Linked DNA regions of Nitratidesulfovibrio vulgaris str. Hildenborough. The protein of the gene in region 1 interacts with the protein of each later gene in a pairwise test. Links are inferred from orthologs where the notes say so. Each region holds a gene or a part of one and is shown on either strand. Other genes may lie near its edges. The genes, in order: def and DVU_RS14330.

The links.
Region 2: the proteins of def (region 1) and DVU_RS14330 interact in binary tests that used the Escherichia coli proteins (3 or more experiments, as listed by UniProt). The link is inferred for Nitratidesulfovibrio vulgaris str. Hildenborough from one-to-one orthologs.

Annotation. Positions count from the first base shown.
Region 1 is NC_002937.3:3,528,422-3,538,457, reverse strand. The notes cover bases 1-2,941. They hold def (peptide deformylase), read left to right. Parts: upstream 1-1,183; coding sequence 1,184-1,699; downstream 1,700-2,941. Other genes in these bases: DVU_RS15785 (DUF116 domain-containing protein), read left to right, coding at 2,785-2,941; fmt (methionyl-tRNA formyltransferase), read left to right, coding at 1,672-2,664; aspS (aspartate--tRNA ligase), read left to right, coding at 1-881. In the rest of the region: more of DVU_RS15785, read left to right, coding at 2,942-3,708; DVU_RS15780 (transcription antitermination factor NusB), read left to right, coding at 3,940-5,463; DVU_RS15775 (DnaJ family domain-containing protein), read right to left, coding at 5,560-5,940; DVU_RS15770 (bifunctional heptose 7-phosphate kinase/heptose 1-phosphate adenyltransferase), read right to left, coding at 6,022-7,047; DVU_RS15765 (ParB/RepB/Spo0J family partition protein), read right to left, coding at 7,058-7,972; DVU_RS15760 (hypothetical protein), read left to right, coding at 8,049-8,468; DVU_RS15755 (ParA family protein), read right to left, coding at 8,473-9,261; DVU_RS15750 (NAD-dependent epimerase), read right to left, coding at 9,999-10,036. UniProt on the Escherichia coli protein: Removes the formyl group from the N-terminal Met of newly synthesized proteins. Requires at least a dipeptide for an efficient rate of reaction. N-terminal L-methionine is a prerequisite for activity but the enzyme has broad specificity at other positions.
Region 2 is NC_002937.3:3,170,335-3,180,405, reverse strand. The notes cover bases 4,197-7,172. They hold DVU_RS14330 (aspartate-semialdehyde dehydrogenase), read left to right. Parts: upstream 4,197-5,147; coding sequence 5,148-6,197; downstream 6,198-7,172. Other genes in these bases: DVU_RS14325 (aminotransferase class IV), read left to right, coding at 6,456-7,172; DVU_RS14335 (hemerythrin family protein), read left to right, coding at 4,688-5,101; DVU_RS14340 (DMT family transporter), read left to right, coding at 4,197-4,564. Also shown: DVU_RS14360 (radical SAM protein), read right to left, coding at 1-41; DVU_RS14355 (tRNA (adenine-N1)-methyltransferase), read left to right, coding at 412-1,305; DVU_RS14350 (ABC-F family ATP-binding cassette domain-containing protein), read left to right, coding at 1,540-3,519; DVU_RS14345 ((deoxy)nucleoside triphosphate pyrophosphohydrolase), read left to right, coding at 3,519-3,908; more of DVU_RS14340, read left to right, coding at 4,130-4,196; more of DVU_RS14325, read left to right, coding at 7,173-7,403; DVU_RS14320 (glycosyltransferase family 4 protein), read left to right, coding at 7,873-8,979; DVU_RS14315 (ATP-binding protein), read right to left, coding at 9,196-10,071.

The DNA.
Region 1 (10,036 bases):
TCAAGGACGTCACCGACGCCGTGCGCGGGTCCGAGTTCAAGCTCTTCGCCAAGGCACCGTTGGTCAAGGCCATGCGGGTTCCCGGTGGCGAGACCATGACCCGCAAGGAGATCGACGAGTTCACCGAATTCGTGAAGATCTATGGCGCACAGGGCCTTGCATGGATCAAGATCCGCGAAGGCGAATGGCAGTCGCCCATCGCCAAGTTCCTTTCCGAGGCTGAACGTGCCGCGCTCGTGGCCGCCCTCGGCCTCGAAGTGGGCGACATCGTCTTCTTCCAGGCTGGCGAACCGGGCATGGTCAACGCCGCGCTCGGCAACCTGCGCGTGAAGCTCGGCCAGCACCTCGGTCTCATCCCCGAAGACACCTACAACTTCCTGTGGGTTACCGACTTCCCGCTGTTCGAATACGACGAGGAGGAGAAGCGGTACGTGGCATGCCACCACCCCTTCACCTCGCCCAAGGACGGCCATTTCGACCTCATGACCAGCGACCCGGCGGCAGCCCGCGCCCGTGCGTATGACATGGTGCTCAACGGTTACGAGTTGGGCGGCGGTTCCATCCGCATCCACTCCGCCGAAGTGCAGCGCCGCATGTTTGCCGCGCTGGGCCTCGACCCGCAAGAGGCGGAAGAGAAGTTCGGCTTCCTCATTCAGGCCCTCGAGCATGGCGCACCGCCCCACGGCGGCATCGCCTTCGGCATGGATCGTCTGGTGATGCTCCTCACCGGTTCGCCCTCCATCCGCGACGTCATCGCCTTCCCGAAGACGCAGAAGGCGACCTGCCTCATGACGCAGGCACCCGACGCCGTGAGTGCGCGCCAGTTGCGCGACCTCGGCATCCGCCTGCGCGAGACGCCGCAGGAACAGAAGCCCGAATAGCCTAGCAAGTTCGCAGGGGGCGGCCATGTGCCGCCCCTTTCGCATCGGGGGGGGCTCCAGTGGAGGGGGCTTTCTGACTGGTATGGGCGCATCCGGGTGCATGACCGCCGGGCCCTGTCCTTTGCATTTTCCGCAGTGCCTACGCTTGTCGAGCGTGGTGCGGTGGGCGCATTCCCTGCCGTTTCACCCCTGCACGGCCGCATCCGCCCGACGGCATCGCCGGCTTGCCCTGCCGGCCCCGCCTTGCCGTTTGCCCTACCCTGCCTTATTGTCCCACCTCAAACCTTTACACGGAAGCACGCATGATCAGGGAAGTCCTCAAATACCCCGATGAGCGCCTCGCCATCGAGTGCGACGACATCGACGAGATAACCGACGATATCCGCCAACTTGCGGCTGACATGGTCGAGACCATGTACCGCGAGGACGGCATCGGCCTCGCCGCACCGCAGGTGGGTGCCAATTGCCGCCTCATCGTGGTCGACGTCAGCGGCCCCGAGAAGCGCGAAAGCCTCATGACGTTCATCAACCCGCGTCTCGAACCTCTCGGTGACGAGAAGGTCGAATCCGAGGAAGGGTGCCTTTCCGTCCCCGCCCTGCGCGCCAAGGTCGAGCGGCATGAGCGTGTGCGACTCACGGCACGCGACCTTGACGGCAATGAAGTTTGCATGGATGCGGACGGCCTGCTGGCCATCTGCCTGCAACATGAGATCGACCACCTTGGCGGTACGCTCTTCATCGACCGCATAAGCCGCCTCAAGCGCTCACTCTATGACGCAAAGGTGAAGAAATGGCTGAAAGCGCGCCGCTCAAGATAGTCTTCATGGGCACGCCGGACTTCGCTGCGGCGAGTCTCCGGCATCTTCTCGCGTGGGACGGATGTGACGTCGTCGGCGTGTACACGCAGCCCGACCGCCCTTGCGGGCGTGGGCAGCAGTGCCGGCCCTCCGCCGTGAAGATGCTCGCCCTCGAGCACGGTCTCGACGTGCGGCAGCCCGTGAGCTTCCGTGACGAGGCGGATGTGCAGGCCCTTCGTGACTTCGGGGCCGACATCCTCGTGGTCGCCGCCTACGGCCTCATCCTGCCGCAATCGGTGCTCGATGCCGCGCCCATGGGGGCCGTCAACGTACACGGTTCGCTGCTGCCCCGCTACCGTGGCGCCGCGCCCATCCAGAGGGCCGTCATGAACGGCGACGCGGTCACGGGCATCACCATCATGCAGGTGGTCAAACAACTCGACGCAGGCCCTATGCTGCTGCAGAAGGCCCTCGGCATCGGCTGCGACGAGACGTCAGGACAGTTGCACGACCAGCTTGCCGAGTTGGGTGGGCGATTGCTTGTGGAGACGCTGGCGCGCCTCAGGGCGGGGACCATCATGCCCATCCCGCAGGACGACGCCCTCGCCACCTATGCCGCCAAACTCACCAAGGCCGACGGCCTCGTGGACTGGAACCGCACTGCGGTCGAGGTCCATGCACAGGTGCGTGGCGTGACACCGTGGCCTGCCGCGTACTTCACGCTTCGGCGCGAAGGGCAGAAGGACGTGCGCGTCACCATCGAACCCGGCACCATCGGGCCGCTGCTTGAGCAGCCTGCCGTACCCGGCACCATCGTCGGGCTTGTGGACGGTGCCATCGCCTTCGCCTGTGCCGACCGCACCTACCTCGTGCGCACTATCCGTCCTGCCGACAAGAAGCCCATGACAGGCGAGGCGTTCTGGTGCGGCTATCTCAGTCGCTGCGAGGGCGAATGCCCCGGCTTTGCCGTCTGCGAAGGTGCCTAGAGACGTTGCCCATGCCTTCACTTCCACATGTCGTTGCCTTGCGTCGCATTCCGGTGCTAGGCTGCGTGTGATGTGAAGGTCTCGCGTCCGCAACGTCAACCGCAATGCAACGGGGGCTGTGTGCTTTCCAAGAATCCCCACTCGCTGCCGCGTGAAGACTACCACGGCGCTCGCAAGCGTCTCTTCATAGGCCTCATCACAGGCACTTCAGTAGGGTTGTGCCTGTTGCTGCTTGTGGGATGGGTTGTGCCGTACATCGGTCTCGGCAACATCCACCCGTGGGTTCCGCATGTGACAGGTGCCCTGCTCGTGCTGTGCATCCTTTGCATCGCATGGGCTTCCCTGGGGCTCGTGCTCCATATCTACACCGGACGCCCCATGCTCGGTACCGAGCGCATCCGCGGGCTCACCATCAAGATTTTCCTGCCTCTCATGGAGCTTCTTGGTCGTGTCATGGGTGTCGGGCGCGAAGAGGTGCGGCATTCGTTCATCAAGGTCAACAATGAACTTGTGCGCAGCCGTGGCGGTCGGTACACGCCTGATGAACTGCTCATTCTCGTGCCGCACTGCCTGCAATCGAGTCGGTGCGAGATTCGGCTCACCTATGACATGAACCACTGTAAACGGTGTGGCAAATGTCCCATCCGCGACCTTCTGGCCCTGCGGGACAGATACGGCGTTTCTCTCGCCATTGCCACAGGTGGTACCATCGCGCGCCGCATCGTGGTGCAGACGCGCCCCAAACTCATCATCGCCGTCGCCTGCGAACGCGACCTCGCCTCCGGCATTCAGGACACGCACCCCATCCCTGTCTACGGTGTCCTCAATGAACGGCCCAACGGTCCATGTCTCGACACGCTCGTGCCCATGCAACGTCTCGAAGCCGCATTGCGGCATTTCTTGCGAGATGTCCCTGTCTCTGCCGGGGGGGCTCCTGACGAGTCGCGCCGCGGCAGGGATGCCGCTGCGGCGTTCGGTAAGGCACAGGGGCCGGAATGTCGTGTTACGCAAGGTTCTTCGCAGCGTAGGGGGTCTGATGGCTGATTCTCTTCCGGGCCGGGCTTATGTGCATTTTCCTTGTCGCACAGTGTCCGGGGCGCGTCTTCGGCCTCTGGTTCTCGTCCGGGCTGTCCGTACCGCAATGACGACGGCTGGACCCTGACCGAGTGGGATTGTTTCCGCCTTGGGGCTTGATGCGTCTCCACCGTCTGGCGTGACTCGGCTACCGTTGCTGTTTTCCTCTCTTCCTACCTGCTGTCTCAAGAGACCTAATTCATGACAAGTCTGACCTCCGACCTTCCCTGCCCGCAACCGGGCGTCCTCTTCCCGGACTTCGCCCCGGTGTTGCGAGACCGCAAACGCCTGTCGTGCGTCCCCCCTGCACGTGCCGGTGCACTCGTCGCACTGGATGCCGTCGTGCGCGCCGGTGTCGATGTGCAGGCCGCCCTAGACGACTCTCTGTCGCATGCCTCTCTTTCGCGTCAGGATGCCGCGCTCTGCACGGAGCTTGTCTATGGCTATCTCAGGTCGGAAATTCGTCTTTCGTGGCTTGTACGGCGTTTTCTGAAGGCCCCTTCGAAGCTGCCCCCCGGCGTTCTGGCATTGCTCTGCCTTGCCGCCTACGAACTCACCCAGTGTGACAGGGTGCCTGCGTATGCCACCCTCGACTGGGCCGTATCCGCTGTCAGGGCACTCTATGGCACGGGTGTCTCACGCCTTGCCAATGCAGTGCTGCGCAATGTGGACCGGCTGGGCGATGCGTGGCGCGTAGCCGACTTCTATGCGTGTGTCGGCGATAACCGCGACAGGCTGTGTGTAAGGCACTCCGCCCCGCGCTGGCTTGTCGACCTGTGGTGCGACGGGTACGGCGAGGAGAAGACGACAGCCCTGCTGGAGGCCTCGCTGCTGCATCCCGCACCGGGCGTACGCATCAACCTCGCCCGTGCTGACGGTGCGGATTGTCTGCAACAACTCCTTTCCGGCAACGCCGGGACAGGTCGGCAGGCTGCTGGAAAGGCCGGTGTCGTGTTCACCTCCGGAGGCACACCTTCCGAGGTGACTTCACTCGTATCCGAGGGGCGGGCTTCCCGGCAGAGTGGTGCTTCGCAGTCGGCCCTTGCGGCACTTGAACCCGAGGTATGGCCGGGTCCCGTATGGGACTGCTGTTGCGGACGGGGTGGGAAGACTGCGGCGCTTGTGGAAACCGGTGTTGCGGTCGTTGCTGCATCAGACCCCAGTATGAGCCGTCTGCGGGGGTTGCGCCGCGATTTCGCAAGACTCGGTCTTCCGGTGCCGCTTGCGGTGCGTGCCTCTGCTGTGCGCCCGCCTTTCAGTTGCGCCGCCAGCATGGCCCGGGCCGGGAGTTGTGGCGATGGCGGCAGCCCGCTTGCCATTGATGGCATTGAAGTGGAGGTGTCCCGTGGGCAATCCGCGACAGGGCTTGTCAACGCCTCTGGGCTGGGCAGCGGTGGTCTTTTCGGTACCATCCTTGTGGATGCCCCGTGCAGTGGGCTTGGCACGTTAAGCCGCAGGCCCGACATCAAGCGTAAGCGAACCACGGCACAGATTGCGGAACTTGTTGCCCTTCAAGAGGCCATTCTCGATGCCGTCTGGCCCTGTCTGCGTTCAGATGGCGTACTCGCCTACATAACGTGTACCCGCAATCCGCAAGAAAACGAGTTGCGGATTGCGGCATTTCTTGAACGTCATCTGGATGCGAGACTTGAAATCGCGTACGAGACACCCCTTGAGGATGTCTCGCGCGAATTCTTCTATGCAGCCCGGTTGAGGAAGGCTTAGGGGCTGTTTATCCGGCTACCACCGTATCGCAACGGGCGTGGCGTGTACCTTGCGGCTTGCCGTATGGCTGCTTGCATCACACCGGTCTTGTCGTATTCAAGGCTTTGGCTGGAGTGTGATTCGCTCAAGGATGCTCGCATAATAGGCATCATCATCGGATAGGGGCACCGGCTTCCCGCGTCTGTCGAGTATCCGGCGCAGGATGACCTCGAGTTTGCGCATCTGCCGTACCTTGTCCCGTTCATCTGCGCAATTCTCCAGTAATTCAAGCATGGTCTGCACTTCTTTCCTGTCCTGGATCTCGGAGGGCAGATAGCCTGCGTTTCGCAGAATCTTGTATGCCATGCGCAAGTCTTCAGGGATGAGCGAATCATCTTCGATTGAGAGCGGTTTTCCCGTGCCGGGCAGATTCTCGAAGGCACCCTCTTCTTGCGCTTCGGTTATGCGCTTTTCCGCAATGAGCGTGATGGCGTCCATGTTCGCCTCTTGTCATGTTTCACGGGAAACCGTGGAACATGTCTGTGTCTTCGTCCGGTCCATCACCCTGTACAGATGCCGCTATTGCCAGCGGTTGACCTGTGGTACGTCCAGCGTGGCGATGGCGTGGCGCAATTCGTCGGGCGACGCCGTTGCCGCCCCCACCTGACCTACCACGATGCCCGCGGCATAGTTGGCGAGAATGCAGCTTTCCAGCAAGGGCAACCCTGATGCCAGGCACAGTCCCACCGTCGCGATGACGGTATCACCCGCCCCCGTCACGTCGTAGACCTTCTGGGCGACAGTCGGCACATGCCACGCATCGTCCGGTGTCATGAAGAGCGCCATCCCCTGTGGTCCCAGCGTCGTGAGCAGGTGTTCGCAATCAAGCTTGCGGAAGATTGCCGCGGCAGCAGCCCGAATCTGTTCCCTGTTGCCTGCTGGCAAGCCTGCCCCCTCACTCGTTTCCTTGGTGTTGGGGGTAAGCATGTGCACCCCCTTGTACAGGTGAAAATTAGGCGTCTTGGGGTCGACGAGAATCAGCGGTCTTGTGGAGGACGCAGCGCACATGGCGGAAAGTCTTTCCATGAACGAGGCTGTCACAATGCCCTTTCCGTAGTCGGAGACCACGACCACGCGCGTGTCAGCCAGTGCGTCCTGTACCAGTGCCAGCAATCTGTCGAGATGCACTCCGCCGACCGGAGAGGCATCTTCGCGGTCGATGCGCAGCATCTGTTGCTGGCGGGCGATGACTCGCGTCTTGATGGTCGTAGGGCGTCCCGGAATCTCCACAAGTTGTGGTTCGATGCCTTCATTGTCGAGGACGCGCCGGAGAAGCGCCGCCCTTGTGCCTGTACCGCAGACGGAGATGAGGCGTGGTACCCCGCCAAGGGTGCGCACGTTGCGCGCAACGTTGCCCGCACCGCCCACGAGGTGCCTGTCTTCGGTGACATGCACCACGGGCACCGGGGCTTCGGGAGAGATGCGCTCGGCGTCGCCCATCAGGTACTCGTCGACCATGACGTCGCCGACGATGAGCACTTCGTTGCCTGCAAGTCCGGCGACACTGGCAAGGAGTCGCTCTTTATCTATGGTGTATCCGTTCATGCTGCGTGGATTAGTGGTTGGAAAGCCCAAGGCGGGCGAGAAGCCGTGCAAGGTCGTCCGGGCTGTCGAAGGCGATGGTCACCCTGCCCTTCTGTTCTGTCCCGCTGACCGAGGCCTTGAGTGACAGCGTGTCCGCAATGCGCTTTTGCAGTAGTTTCACTTCTGGCGTCTTCGTGCGCATCGCCTTGTTGCGTGGCGTCTGTGCCCGATGGGGGACGTGCGCGAGGGTGTCGGGAAGCGTGCCGTGTTCCTTCCAGTAGGTAGCCGCGGCTTCCGCATCACGTACGGTGAGACTTTGCTCGATGATTGCGGAACGCAGTGTCTCTTGGGCCGTCTGGTCGGTCACACCCAGCAGTGCGCGTGCATGACCCGGTGTGAGACGCCCGGACCTCACATCATCCAGTGATTCTTGTGGCAGTTGCAGAAGGCGCAGTGTATTGGCCACAGCAGGTCTGCTCTTGCCAAGCTGGCGAGCGAGCTCTTCCTGACTGAGACTGAATTGTTCGCGCAGGTCGTGCATGGCGAGGGCTTCTTCGACCGGGTTCAGGTCCTCGCGTTGCAGGTTCTCGATGAGGGCGACCGCGAGCGTCTCCTGGTCGGAGAGGTCGCGCACAAGGACCGGCACTTCGCGCAACCCTGCCAGTCTGCTGGCCCGCCAGCGTCTTTCACCGGCGATGATCTCATATTGTTGCGGTTCGGTGCCGCGCACGGGCCTCACCAGCAAAGGTTGCAGCACGCCCTTTGCCCTGATGGAGTCGGCGAGTTCCTGAAGTGCACTCTCATCGAAGTGCTTGCGTGGCTGTGCCGGGTTGGGGGCCAGTGAGCGTACCGGAAGACTGGTGATGTCCGACGCTGCCGAAGGTTCGACGGTATTCTTGAAGAGGGCGTCCAGGCCACGACCGAGGCCGCGTTGGTTTCCTGCCATATCCATCTCCTTGACTTTCAAACGTGTTGCTCTAACTGTGGTGGGCGACTTTCAAACCATCCCGTCCGGAGAAACCATGAACGAGAGAGATGCCCACGTTGTCCGGTTGTTCGACAGGCATGGCGACCTGTACGGCGTGATGCTCAGCCCCGACCTGTGGCGTGCTGTCGAACGCAAGGTCATGCCCGTTCTCGAACAGGCGCTGGAGGTGATGTACCCCACCGAGAGGCCCGAACCTGTCGAAGACCTGAAGATGTTCAAGGACTATTGGGATTTCAGGTATCCTTATGTTCCTGACGTCCATTGCGACCATTGCGGTGCTGCCACGGAGGACTGGGAGAACGATCCCGTGCATCCGTTCAGGCTTCGTAACGCCACCCTTTCGGGTATGCTCGTGTTCACGTGTCGCCAGTGCGGGGCAGCCATCCGCAAGAAGCATTTCAAGGACCATATCTGTTTCGAATTCACGCCGCCCGGTTGCGGTTGCGGTAGCTGACCCTCTACCCCGCCTGCGCGTCACGGCGCTGGGGCTTACGTAGCACGACCTCTTTGGCGAGTGCGAGGTAGGCTTCAGCGCCTTTTGATTTGATGTCGTAATGGATGATCGACTTGCCGTGACTCGGTGCTTCTGAAAGGCGCACGTTGCGAGGAATGACCGTTTCGAAGAGGTGGTCGGGGAAGCACTTTCTCACTTCGTTCTTCACCTGACGCGAAAGCTTGTTGCGCACGTCGTACATGGTGAGCACGACGCCCAGCAGCGACAGGTTCTGATTGAGTCTGCGCTTGACCTGCTCATAGGTTTGCAGCAGCTTGACGATGCCCTCCAGCGCGAAGAATTCGCACTGCAAGGGAATGAGCAGTTCGCGCGCAGCGCACAGCGCATTGAGTGTGATGAGCCCCAGAGAGGGCGGGCAGTCGAGAAGGATGTAGTCGTACCTGCTATCCAGCGGCTTGAGCAGGTCGGCGAGATAGTATTCGCGAGCCATCTTGTCGACCAGCTCAAGTTCGATGGCAACAAGGTCTGTCGTGGCCGGCAGCAGAGACAGGAACGGTGAGCTTGTGGTCAGTATGGCATCCACTACCTCTTCCGGCTGGAAGAAGGATGTGTACAGGCTGCGTTCGATGTCTTCCTGATCAAAGCCGAGTCCGCTTGTCGAATTGGCCTGCGGGTCGCAGTCGACAAGAAGGACCTTCTTTTCCATGATTGCCAGCGATGCGGCGAGGTTGACCGAGCTGGTGGTCTTGCCCACGCCACCCTTCTGGTTGGCTATCGCAATGATTCTGGCCACGACTACCGTTCCTGTTGCGTTGTGGGGTACTTCAAGTTTCACATGAAACATCGGCAGAGAGGCTCGCCACGTGCGGCCTCGACTCTTGCTAGTTGAGGATGCGCATCGCGTCAATACGGGTTGTCTGCATTTACTGCGTGCACTATCCACGAAGCGAGACATGGTGCGGGTGCGCGGGGCAATAAAAAAGTTCATGTTTCACATGAAACCTTGCGTGGCCCGCATCTCGTCTCTGTGGAATGGCATCGTCGAAGGAGAGACGCTACTAGGCAGGTGCTGTTGATGGAAATAGGTATGGAGGGTCGCGAGGCGTTACGGTGGTGTGAGCCTGTGGTGACTGCCCGAGGAATGCTGAGGGTGTTTGGCCAAACTCTAGACAAGGATATTGACGGATGCCTGCGCGAGGTGTCTTTTCCGCCCTCCGCCCTCCGCCCTCCGCCCTCCGCCCTCCGCCCTCCGCCCTCCGCCCTCGGCCTGTTAGCGTGGTCGGGACTGTTGCCCGTTTCCCGCGTGTGAGTGGTGCCAAGCCGGACCAGACTCTTGTGCTGGTGGTATCCTGTTAGACTGCGCCAGCGTCAGGAGTCCCCGCCTGTGACCAAGAACGTGTTCTGCATTGCTGCTGTGACAGGTTGCCCCACCCCTTGCGGAAAAGCATTCCGCGCCGTCTTGCCGTAGCCATGAAAAAAGGGCCGTCACGTGCAGTGAGGGCCCTTTCAGGTGGTCACAGAGGCGTAAGGCTATGCGCCGTAGTACTCGCGGTACCATGCGACGAAGG
Region 2 (10,071 bases), 360 kb from region 1 along the record:
CGGCTCGACGCGACGGGGCCGAACACGTAGGCATAGGTCATGGGGCGGAAATCCTGCTCGAAAACTCTTCGGGGCGCGTCGTGGAAGACGTGCCGAGAGCGTATCAAAACGGGTTTTACGGAAAAATGCAACAGAAACCGGGAAGAGGCGCAAAGGATGCGGTGATAATCGGCTGACACCGTGTGCCGCGAGCGTTCTTGACAGCGGGCGCGGCTGTCTGTACGGCACAGGTGCCATAACAGATACTGCGGCCATGCCGCGCCTCGCACGGAACGGGGATGCACCACATTCATGCCTTCGTGGTCGCTTCCCGTGTACGCCCTTCGGGGCCTCCATCCCGATACCAAGCCCGCCGGCCTGCCGTGAGACGTGCAGGATGCGCTTCGCGGCCCGAACATACCGGAGGAACCAATGCCCGAGTACGGAAAACTTGTCATTCTCATCAACCCCCGCGGCAAGCGCTACCTGCGTCGCGTCGTCGAAGGGCAGGACATGCACGGCAACGATGGCATCATCGCCATGAGCGACATCGCCGCCGCCGACTTCGGCACCGAGGTGCGGTCCACCAAGGGGGTGCCCTACCGCGTCCTCGAACCCACCATCCACGACCTCGTGCGCGGCGTGAAGCGCCAGACGCAGGTCATCTACCCCAAGGACATCGGGTACATCTGCATGCGCCTCGGGGTCGGGCCGGGTCGTACCATCGTTGAGGCCGGTTCGGGGTCGGGCAGCCTGACGCTTGCGTTGTCGTGGTTCGCCGGGCCCACCGGGCGCATCTACACCCATGAGGCCCGCGAGGAGTTCATGAAGCTCGCCCGGCGCAACCTCGACTGGGCGGGGCTTGGCGAGAACGTCACGCTCATCCATCGAGACATCGCCGAGGGTTTCGATGTGACCGGGGCCGATGCCCTGTTCCTCGACGTGCGCACCCCGTGGGAATACCTCGACAACGCGGTGAAGGCCGTCAAGTCCGGCGCCATGCTGGGCTTTTTGCTGCCCACGGTGGCACAGGTGAGCCAGTTGCTGCATGGTCTCGAACGCGGCCCCTTCGACGAGATCGAGGTGAGCGAGATTCTCGTCCGCCGCTGGAAGCCCGTGGCCGACAGGCTGCGCCCCGAAGACCGCATGATCGCCCACACGGGCTTTCTGGTCTTCGCGCGGCATCAGGAACGCTCGGCCGACTGGGATTCGTTCCGCAAGCTGGGCACCCGCGAGCGCAAGCAGGAGGCCGCCCGTCAGGAACGCCTCGGCCTTGGCGGTGACGGCGAGGCGGGTGGCGTCGACGACGCCGACTTCGTGGAATAGCACACAAGGGCGGGGCATTCCTTCCGGGTGCCCCGCCATGTCGTACACGCGCCTCCCGACCGTCAGCCGACGCCCTGTCCCGTCATCTCCCTGTCGTTTCGACCGCCGCCTGACGCTACACGGGCCGCACGATGACGCGATTCGTCCGCCGGGGTACTCCACGGAACACCCCGGTCGCAAGACAGCATCCTTCCCGTCACCCGGGCCGGGCGACGGGCAAAGCAGCATAGAGCCATGAACTTCACCATACAGAATCTCAGCAAGACCTTCGGTGGCCGCGACATCCTCTCCGACTTCTCCCTCGAGGTGCAGTCCGGGGTGCGCCTGTGCATCTGCGGCCCCAACGGATGCGGCAAGTCGACCCTGTTGCGTCTCGTGGCGGGTGTCGACCACCCCGACGGCGGGCGCATCATCCTCCCCAAGGGGTGCCGTCTCGGCTATGTCGAGCAGGAACTGGACGAGTCGGTGCTCGACACGCAACTGTTGCACTGGGTGCAAGACGTGCTGCCCGACTGGAACGACTTCTGGGAGGACTGGGAAGCGGCCTCCGCCAGCGGCGACGAGGCGGCCCTGAAGCGCCTTGGTGCGCGTCAGGCCGAACTGGAACAGGTGTACGGCTACAACCCGGAGCATCGCGCCCGCGCCGTGCTCTCCGGTCTCGGCTTCTCGGAGCGCAAGTGGCTGCTGCCGTTGCGTCAACTCTCGGGCGGCTGGCGCGAGAGGGCGAAGCTCGCCCGCGTGCTCACCGCCGGGGCGGACGTGCTGCTGCTCGACGAACCCACCAACCACCTCGACCTCGAAGCCGTGGAATGGCTCGAGACCTTTCTCATGGAATACAAGGGTGCGTTGCTCTTCGTGGCGCACGACCTCGTGTTCATGAACAAGGTGGGTACGCATGTGCTGTATCTGGGCGGCAGCAAGCCGCTCTACAGGCGCGGTTCGTTCAGCCAGTTCGTGGAGACGCAGGAGGAGATCGAGGCCCAGCGCGAGCGCGAGGCGCAACGTCTTGCCGACGAGATAGGCCGCAAGATGGCCTTCGTGGAGCGGTTCCGCGCCAAGGCCACCAAAGCACGGCAGGCCGGTTCGCGGCAGAAGATGGCGAAGAAGCTCGAGAAGGAGCTGGAGAACTTCCAGCCCGAGGCGCGGCGCAAGTCGCTGGCCTTCAAGTGGCCCGAACCCGCCCGTGCCGACAAGACCGTGCTTGGCGTGGTCGACCTCGACTATGCCTTCCCCGACGGCACACGCCTGTGGCCCCGGCTCTCGTTCAACCTCTACCGGGGGCAGAAGATCGCCCTCGTAGGGCCCAACGGGTGCGGCAAGTCCACACTGCTGAAGATCATCGGCGGCAGGCTCGAACGCTCGGGCGGTACGGTGGCGGCGGGGTCGCTGGTGCGCATGGGCTACTTCAGCCAGCACCAGCTCGAGACGCTCAACCCCGACGGGACAGTGCTCGGCGAGATACGGCGCCTTTCCGACCCGCGCACCACCGAAGAGGAACTCATGAGCGTGCTCGGCCTCTTCATGCTGGGGCAGGGCTATTTCGAACGCTTCGTCCGTTCGCTCTCGGGCGGCGAGAAGAGCCGTCTCGTGCTGGCAACGCTCTTTCTTTCGCGCGCGAACTTCCTCGTGCTCGACGAACCCACCAACCACCTCGACCTCGAAAGCCGCGAGGCCCTCGTCGAAGCGCTCGACGCGTATGAGGGCACCATCCTCATGGTGGCGCACGACCGGCATCTGCTCTCCAGCGTCGCCGACGAGGTGTGGGCACTGGGGGGTGATGGCATCACCGTCTTCGATCAGGGTTTCGAAGCCTACGACGAGGCGCGCCGTGCCGCCGGTGGCGGAAGCCTCTCGGACGGCGAGACCGACGCCCAGCGTGGCGGCGGCAACCTCAACCGCGAGGAGCTCAAGCGTCTCAAGCGCGAGCAGGCAGAGGCCCGCAACCGCCTGTACAAGGAACTGAAGCCCCGGCAGGATGCCTACGCCAAGCTTGAAGCCGACCTTGAGAAGCTGCTTGACGAACAGGGCACGGTAGAGGCCGAACTCGCCGACCCCGACGTCTATGCCGATGGTGCACGGGCTTCGGCCCTGCTGCAACGGTTCGGCGAATTGCAGGCCGCCTCCGAGAAGCTGCTCGAACGCATGGGCGAGCTTGAGCCGGTCATCGCAGAACTAGAGGCGCAACGCGCCGCCCTGTCGACGGAGGCGCTGTGATGCGTGTGGTTCCCGTCGTGGCGGGCATCCTGTGGCGCGGCGACCGTTTTCTCGCCGTGTGCAGGCCCGAGGGCAAGCCGCGCGCTGGCGCATGGGAGTTCCCGGGGGGCAAGGTCGAACCGGGCGAGACCCCGGAAGAGGCCCTTGCCCGTGAACTGGGCGAGGAGTTGGGCGTGCGCCCCCTGACGGCATCGCTGTGGCGTGAGGTGCGGCACGACTACCCCGAACTTTCGGTCGCCTTGCGCTTCTACCATGTGACCCGCTTCGAGGGGGAACCCTTCCCGCACGAGGGGCATGGCCTTGCGTGGATGACACGCACGGAGGCGCTGGCCTTGCCGTTCCTCGAGGCCGACCTCGAGCTGGTGGCCGACTTGCCTGACCGACCGTAAAGAGGGCTGCCCGGGCTGAACGAAGCGCCCGGCCTACAGGCGGGGGCTGCCCGGCCTTCAATGCCTCGAAAGGCCGTACGGTGCAGGCGTCCAGTCCGGCACATGTGCCGTGTCTTCGGGCCGGGCACGGTGGCTTGAAGACCCGGTGTGATCAGGCGTTTCACAGTCGCGTTCGCTCGTGTAGCGGCAATGCTGCCCGCGCATCGAACAGGAGAGAGACCATGCAGACGGTTCTGCTGCTGATGGGGTTGCTTGCCGGGGCGGTACTGCCCACGCAGGCGGGCATCAACGCCATGCTCACCGAACAGTGGGCGCGTCATCCGGTGCTGACGGCCTGCGCTTCGTTCGCCGTGGGCACGGTGGCGCTGGCGGGCTGGGTCTTCGTGGCGCGTCTGCCCGTGGCCTCGCCTGCCGGTACGTCGTGGTGGCACTGGACGGGCGGGCTTCTGGGGGCGTTCTTCGTGGCGGCCGTCACCTTTCTCGCGCCTCGCCTCGGGGCAGTGACCACGGTGGTGCTGGTCATCGCGGGGCAGCTTGTGGTGGCTTCGCTGCTCGACCATTTCGGGCTTCTGGGCTACAGGCAGCGCAGTTTCGACCTCATGCGGGCACTGGGCGTGGCCTTTGTGCTCGTCGGGGTGTTTCTCGTGCGCCGTTGATGGCGCAGGGGCGTAACGGATGTTTGAGTTTGGCCCGCGCTTGGCCTATTGTGATGCGGTTGCGCCTTCCGCGTCACCGGGCGGGTGTCGGGAGGAGCAGGGAATCGTTTGTACGGAGGCAGCATGGCGACCTTTACGTGGGATGCAAGTCTGGACGTCGGCATACCGGAGATAGACGCACAGCATCGCGAGATGACCGATATCATCGCGACGCTGCATGAGGCGTACCGGGCCGGACGCGAGCGGGATGTTCTGGCGGAGCTCATCAACCGCATCAACGAATACGCCCAGATGCACTTCGCCACGGAGCGGCGTTACATGGAACCCGTGGCCGATGCCATTCCCAACTACGAGAAGCACATGCAGGAACACCGCGAGTTCTTTTCGGACGCCATCGGTTTTCTGCTGCGGTATCTCGACAATGGCGCGACCATCACCCCGGAGCTTCTGGACTACCTCGCCGAGTGGTGGTTCAGGCACATACGGGGCACCGATCAGGTGATGGGCCGTGTTCTCAGGGAGAAGGGCATCGTATAACGGGCGGCGCGACTCGCGGGCCGCGACGCATCACAAGGAGTAAGAGATGTCCAAGGAAAGACTGGTCGTCGCCGTCGTCGGAGCCACCGGCGCGGTGGGACGCGAGATGCTCAAGACCCTCGAAGGGCGCGATTTTCCGGCTGCCGAGGTGATTCCCTTCGCCTCTGCACGTTCCGCCGGGAGCAAGGTTCCGTTCCGTGATGGTGAGCTCACCGTGCGCGAACTCACCGAAGACTGTTTCACGGGCATCGACATCGCCCTCTTCTCGGCAGGTGGTTCCACCTCCGAGAAGTTCGCCCCCCATGCCGCCAAGGCCGGGTGCGTGGTCATCGACAACTCCAGCGCATGGCGCATGGACGCCCGGTGCCCGCTGGTCGTGCCCGAGGTGAACCCCCATCATCTCGAAGCGCACAACGGTATCATCGCCAACCCCAACTGCTCGACCATCCAGATGGTGGTGGCCCTCAAGCCCCTGCACGACGCCGCCCGCATCAAGCGCGTGATCGTATCCACCTATCAGGCCGTATCCGGCACGGGGCAGAAGGCCATCGACGAACTCGACCGTCAGGTACGGCAGATGTTCAACATGATGGAGCCCGAGGTGCAGGTCTACCCGCACCGCATCGCCTTCAACTGCCTGCCGCACATCGATGTCTTCCTCGACAACGACTACACCAAGGAAGAGATGAAGATGGTGCACGAGACGGTGAAGATCATGGACGACCCGTCCGTGAAGGTCACCGCCACCTGCGTGCGTGTGCCCGTCTTCTACGGCCATTCCGAATCGGTGAACATCGAGACGGAGAAGAAGCTCACCGCCCGCGACGCCCGCGCCATCCTCAGTCAGGCCCCCGGTGTGCAGGTGTACGACAACCCCGGCCAGAAGATGTACCCCATGCCCATCGACGCCGCAGGCGAGGACGCCACCTTCGTGGGACGCATCCGCGAGGACGAGACCATCGAGAACGGCCTCAACCTCTGGATCGTGGCGGACAACATCCGCAAGGGTGCGGCCCTCAATGCCGTGCAGATAGCCGAAGAGCTCATCGACCGCGACCTCGTCGCCGTGCGCGACACCACGGTCTTCTTGAAGTGATGACCGGGCCGGGGGACTGCGGTCCCCCGGCCTCCCCGTCCCGCGAGGCTGGCCCTTCGGCTCTTCTGCCGAGGTCGCCGCGCGGGGCATGGACAGTCCGACGCGCCACCCCCCGTGGTCAGCACCGGCGGTGCCGTATCCCTCGTACCCTCGTGGCTGCTGCCCGATGATGCGGGAGGCGCACCCGGTCAGCCGACTCCCGGGACGGCGCGACGCGCCGGTTCACTGGCCCGCCTCCGGCGGGCAGGAGCGTGCCTCATGCCACCCGTTCTCGACCGTACCGCCTACCTCGAACGCCTTCTCTCCGTCGACCGCCCGGGTTCGGGCAGCATTCTCGCCTTCTACGAGCACCGGGTAGGGGCCATCTGCCATGACCCGAAGCTGATGCTCATGCCCCTCGACGACCACCTCGCCCACCGGGGCGACGGTATCTTCGAGAGCATGAAGTACGAACACGGGCGCATCTACCAGCTTGAGGCGCACCTTGAGCGCATGGCCCGTTCCGCCGAGGGGCTGTATCTGGAACCACCCTGCACATGGGATGCCCTCCGTGAGGTCGTCATCGACGTGGCACGGGCCTCGGGGTGCGAATGTGGCATGTTGCGGGTTCTGGTGGGGCGCGGGCCGGGCGGCTTCGGCATCGACCCTGCCGAGTGTCCCGAAGCCAGCCTGTATGTGGCGGCCTACAAGTTCACCCCCAAGGACGAGGCATGGTACGCCAAGGGGCTCACTGCCTTCCGTAGCGCCATTCCGGCCAAGCAGGGGTATCTGGCCCGCATCAAGAACGCCAACTATCTGCCCAACGTGTTCATGACCCGCGAGGCGCATCAGCGCGGCATGGATGTGGCGTTCAGCTTCGACGAGGAGGGGTTCCTCGCCGAGGCCGCCATCGCCAACGTGGCGCTGGTCGACGCGCAGGGCGCGCTGGTGGTGCCGGAGTTCAGCAACGCGCTCGCTGGTACGACGGTACTGCGGGCCATGGAACTGGCACAGGGCGAGATGCCCGTGACGTTTCGCAAGGTGCGCGAAGACGACCTGTACGCTGCACGTGAGGTGCTGGTGCTTGGAACCAGCAGCGATTGCGTGGGTGTGGTGGCGTTCGAAGGGCGACCGGTGGGCGACGGCAGACCCGGCCCGGTTTCGGCCCGGTTGCGAGCGCTGTTGCAGGCCGACCTTCTGGCCAGCGGCACACCGTTCCTCGGCTGAAGGGGTGGGAATGCGTCCGGGATGCCGCCGGGTGCCCCGGCTGGTCGTACCCGGAACCATCGTCCGGGGCCGTAATACGGGGCTCTGTACCCGCGGGCCCGTGGGCCGACACCTGTTAGCCGGGGGGCTCCATCATGGGGCTGCGCTTCCCGGTCGTATCATTCCGGGGGGGGCAACTCCAGGGCTGCTTCGCCTGTCCCGAAAGAGGCGGCCTTGGGGGCGTTCATGTGTGGTGTGCCCTGTGAAGGGTGTCGGAGATGGAGCAAAGGCTGGCGGAATCCCTGTGGCATATGGGCGGCATGGGGTGTTCGTGCCGATGTTCGCCGGCCTGTGACATGGGCCGGTCAGTGATGCTTGTCGGCCGTGACTGCCGGGTCTGCCGGTCGGGCCTGCGTACGCCGTGTAACGCTTGGCGACGGGCAGCACCGTATCGTCGGCGCAATGAAGTTCTTGAGGCGGTGGCATCCCAATGCACATCCTGTTGTTCCATTTCGACGAATCCTGCCCCGCCAGTGTGCGGCAGACGTTCCTTCTGGCCCGTGATCTCTCTGCAGGGACGGCCGGAGATGTGACGCTCGTCTGCACCGCCGGGGGATTTCTCGAACGCGAGGCCCGGAGTGTCGATGTGCCCGTGTTGCCCGTGGGCGGCCTGACGGGCAAGCCCCTGACGCTGATGCGTCTCGTGCGTGCCGTCCGGAGTCGCGAGGCCTTTGTGCTGCACTGCTGCGACACCGCGTCTGCCGCACTGGTTCGTCAACTGAAACGGCTGTCCGGGGGGCGTTGCCGCACGGTGCAGACATGGCGCGTGGTGGGCGGGGATGCGGCGCGTCATGTCGAACGGGTCTGCCGTCATGCTGACGCCGTGCTGTGCCACGGCGAGATGGTCTGCGACCGCCTCGAACGGCACGGTGTGCCACGTTCGCGTCTGTTTGCCGTCTCCCCTGCCGTGGACGCCGGGCACTACGCCCCTCGACGTCCGAGGGGCGATGGTCGTTGCGTCTTCGTGGTCGATGCGCCGCTTGCGGCGTCATCGGGCCACGGCATCGTGCTTGCGGCCATGCGTCTGCTTGCGACCATGCCGGGCTTGCCGGAGTGGGAGGTGAGGCTGGTGGGCGATGGCCCCGACTTTGCGTCCCTGCTCGCTACGGCACGGCAGACGGGGGTGGACACGCATCTCGCCATGCTGGGAACGCAGGACGAACGGCGCATCCTGCCTGATGCCGACGTGCTGCTGGCCCCGTCGCTGGACGGTGAGCATGGGGCCGATGCCATACGTGCCGCATGGTGTGTGGGGCTTCCTGCCGTCGCCTCGTCTCTTGATGTGCATACGGGCATGGTGCGGCATGACGAGACCGGCTTGCTGGTTCCCGTGGGGGACGCCGATGCACTGGCTGCGGTCATGGCGCGTCTTGCGCGTGATGTCGCCGGAGACGGCGCGATGGCTGCGGGGCTTGTGGCGGGAGGTCGTGCCGAGGTCCTGCGGCGTACACCGGAACGGCTGGCGGCTGCCCACCTCGACATCTATCGTGAGCAGGCGGGGGCGGTGCGTCGTAGCCTGCAATCTGCCGGGGTCTGAACACCGCGCCGACTTCGGGCCGTGGTGTATGCCGGTCGCAACCCTGCAGAAGAGCGCGCAGGGCGGACGCCTGCTGCGGCACACCTGAGACGGGCACCAGCCCCGGAACATGCGGGCGAAAGGAAGGCCATGCGCCACGCGCGTGTGACCATACGTCAGCGCGTCCGTCTCGACATGCGAGGTGGTTGTGCGCTCAGGGTCGCGTGTCCGGAGACGTCAGATGGGCGATGTGTCGGCCCTTGCTATGATGGCGGCGTGTCCCTTGCCGCCGGGGGGTATCTGCGTCAGCGCCTTGGCGAGGATGTCCATCTCCAGCGGCTTCGCCAGATAGCCCGAAATCCCCCGACTCATGAAGTCGCGCCGTTCCTCGGTGAGAACGTGGGCGGTGAGCGCCAGCACGGGGATGTCCTCCACTCCCGGCACGAGCCCCGAACGCAGGGCTTCAGTCAGTTCGAGGCCGTCCATCTCCGGCATCTGGATGTCCATGAGGACGCAGTCGAACGTCTGCTGTCGCAGCATGGCGATGCCTTCCACCGCCGATGATGCCACGACGGGGTAATGTCCCAGCCGTTCGAGCATCCGGCTGGCGGCGACCCTGCTGATGTGGTCGTCTTCGACGACAAGCACCTTCAGTCCAGCCCCGGTCTCGAATCCCTCTGTCACACCTTCCGGCGTCTTCTCGATACGTCCGAACATGAGCGTACAGGCGATGGTCGTACCCGCCCCCTCTTCGCTGTCGATGGCGATGGTGCCACCCATGCCGTGCACGAGGCTGCGGACGATGCCAAGGCCCAGACCGGTACCGGGGTAGCGGCGGCGGTATGAGCCGTCGACCTGGAAGAACGGTTCGAAGACGTTGCCCAGCATGTCTTGCGGGATGCCTATCCCCGAATCCTCCACCATGAGCAGCATTCGCAACGCCCCGGCGGGGCTGTGCCGTTCGAGACCGTGCAGCGAGATGCGCACGGTTCCCTGCTGGGTGAATTTCACCGCATTGCCCACAAGATTGAAGAGAATCTGCCTGAAGCGGGTCACATCGCCGATGAGCAGGGGGGGCACATTGGGCGATATGTCTGTCTCAATCCGGATGTC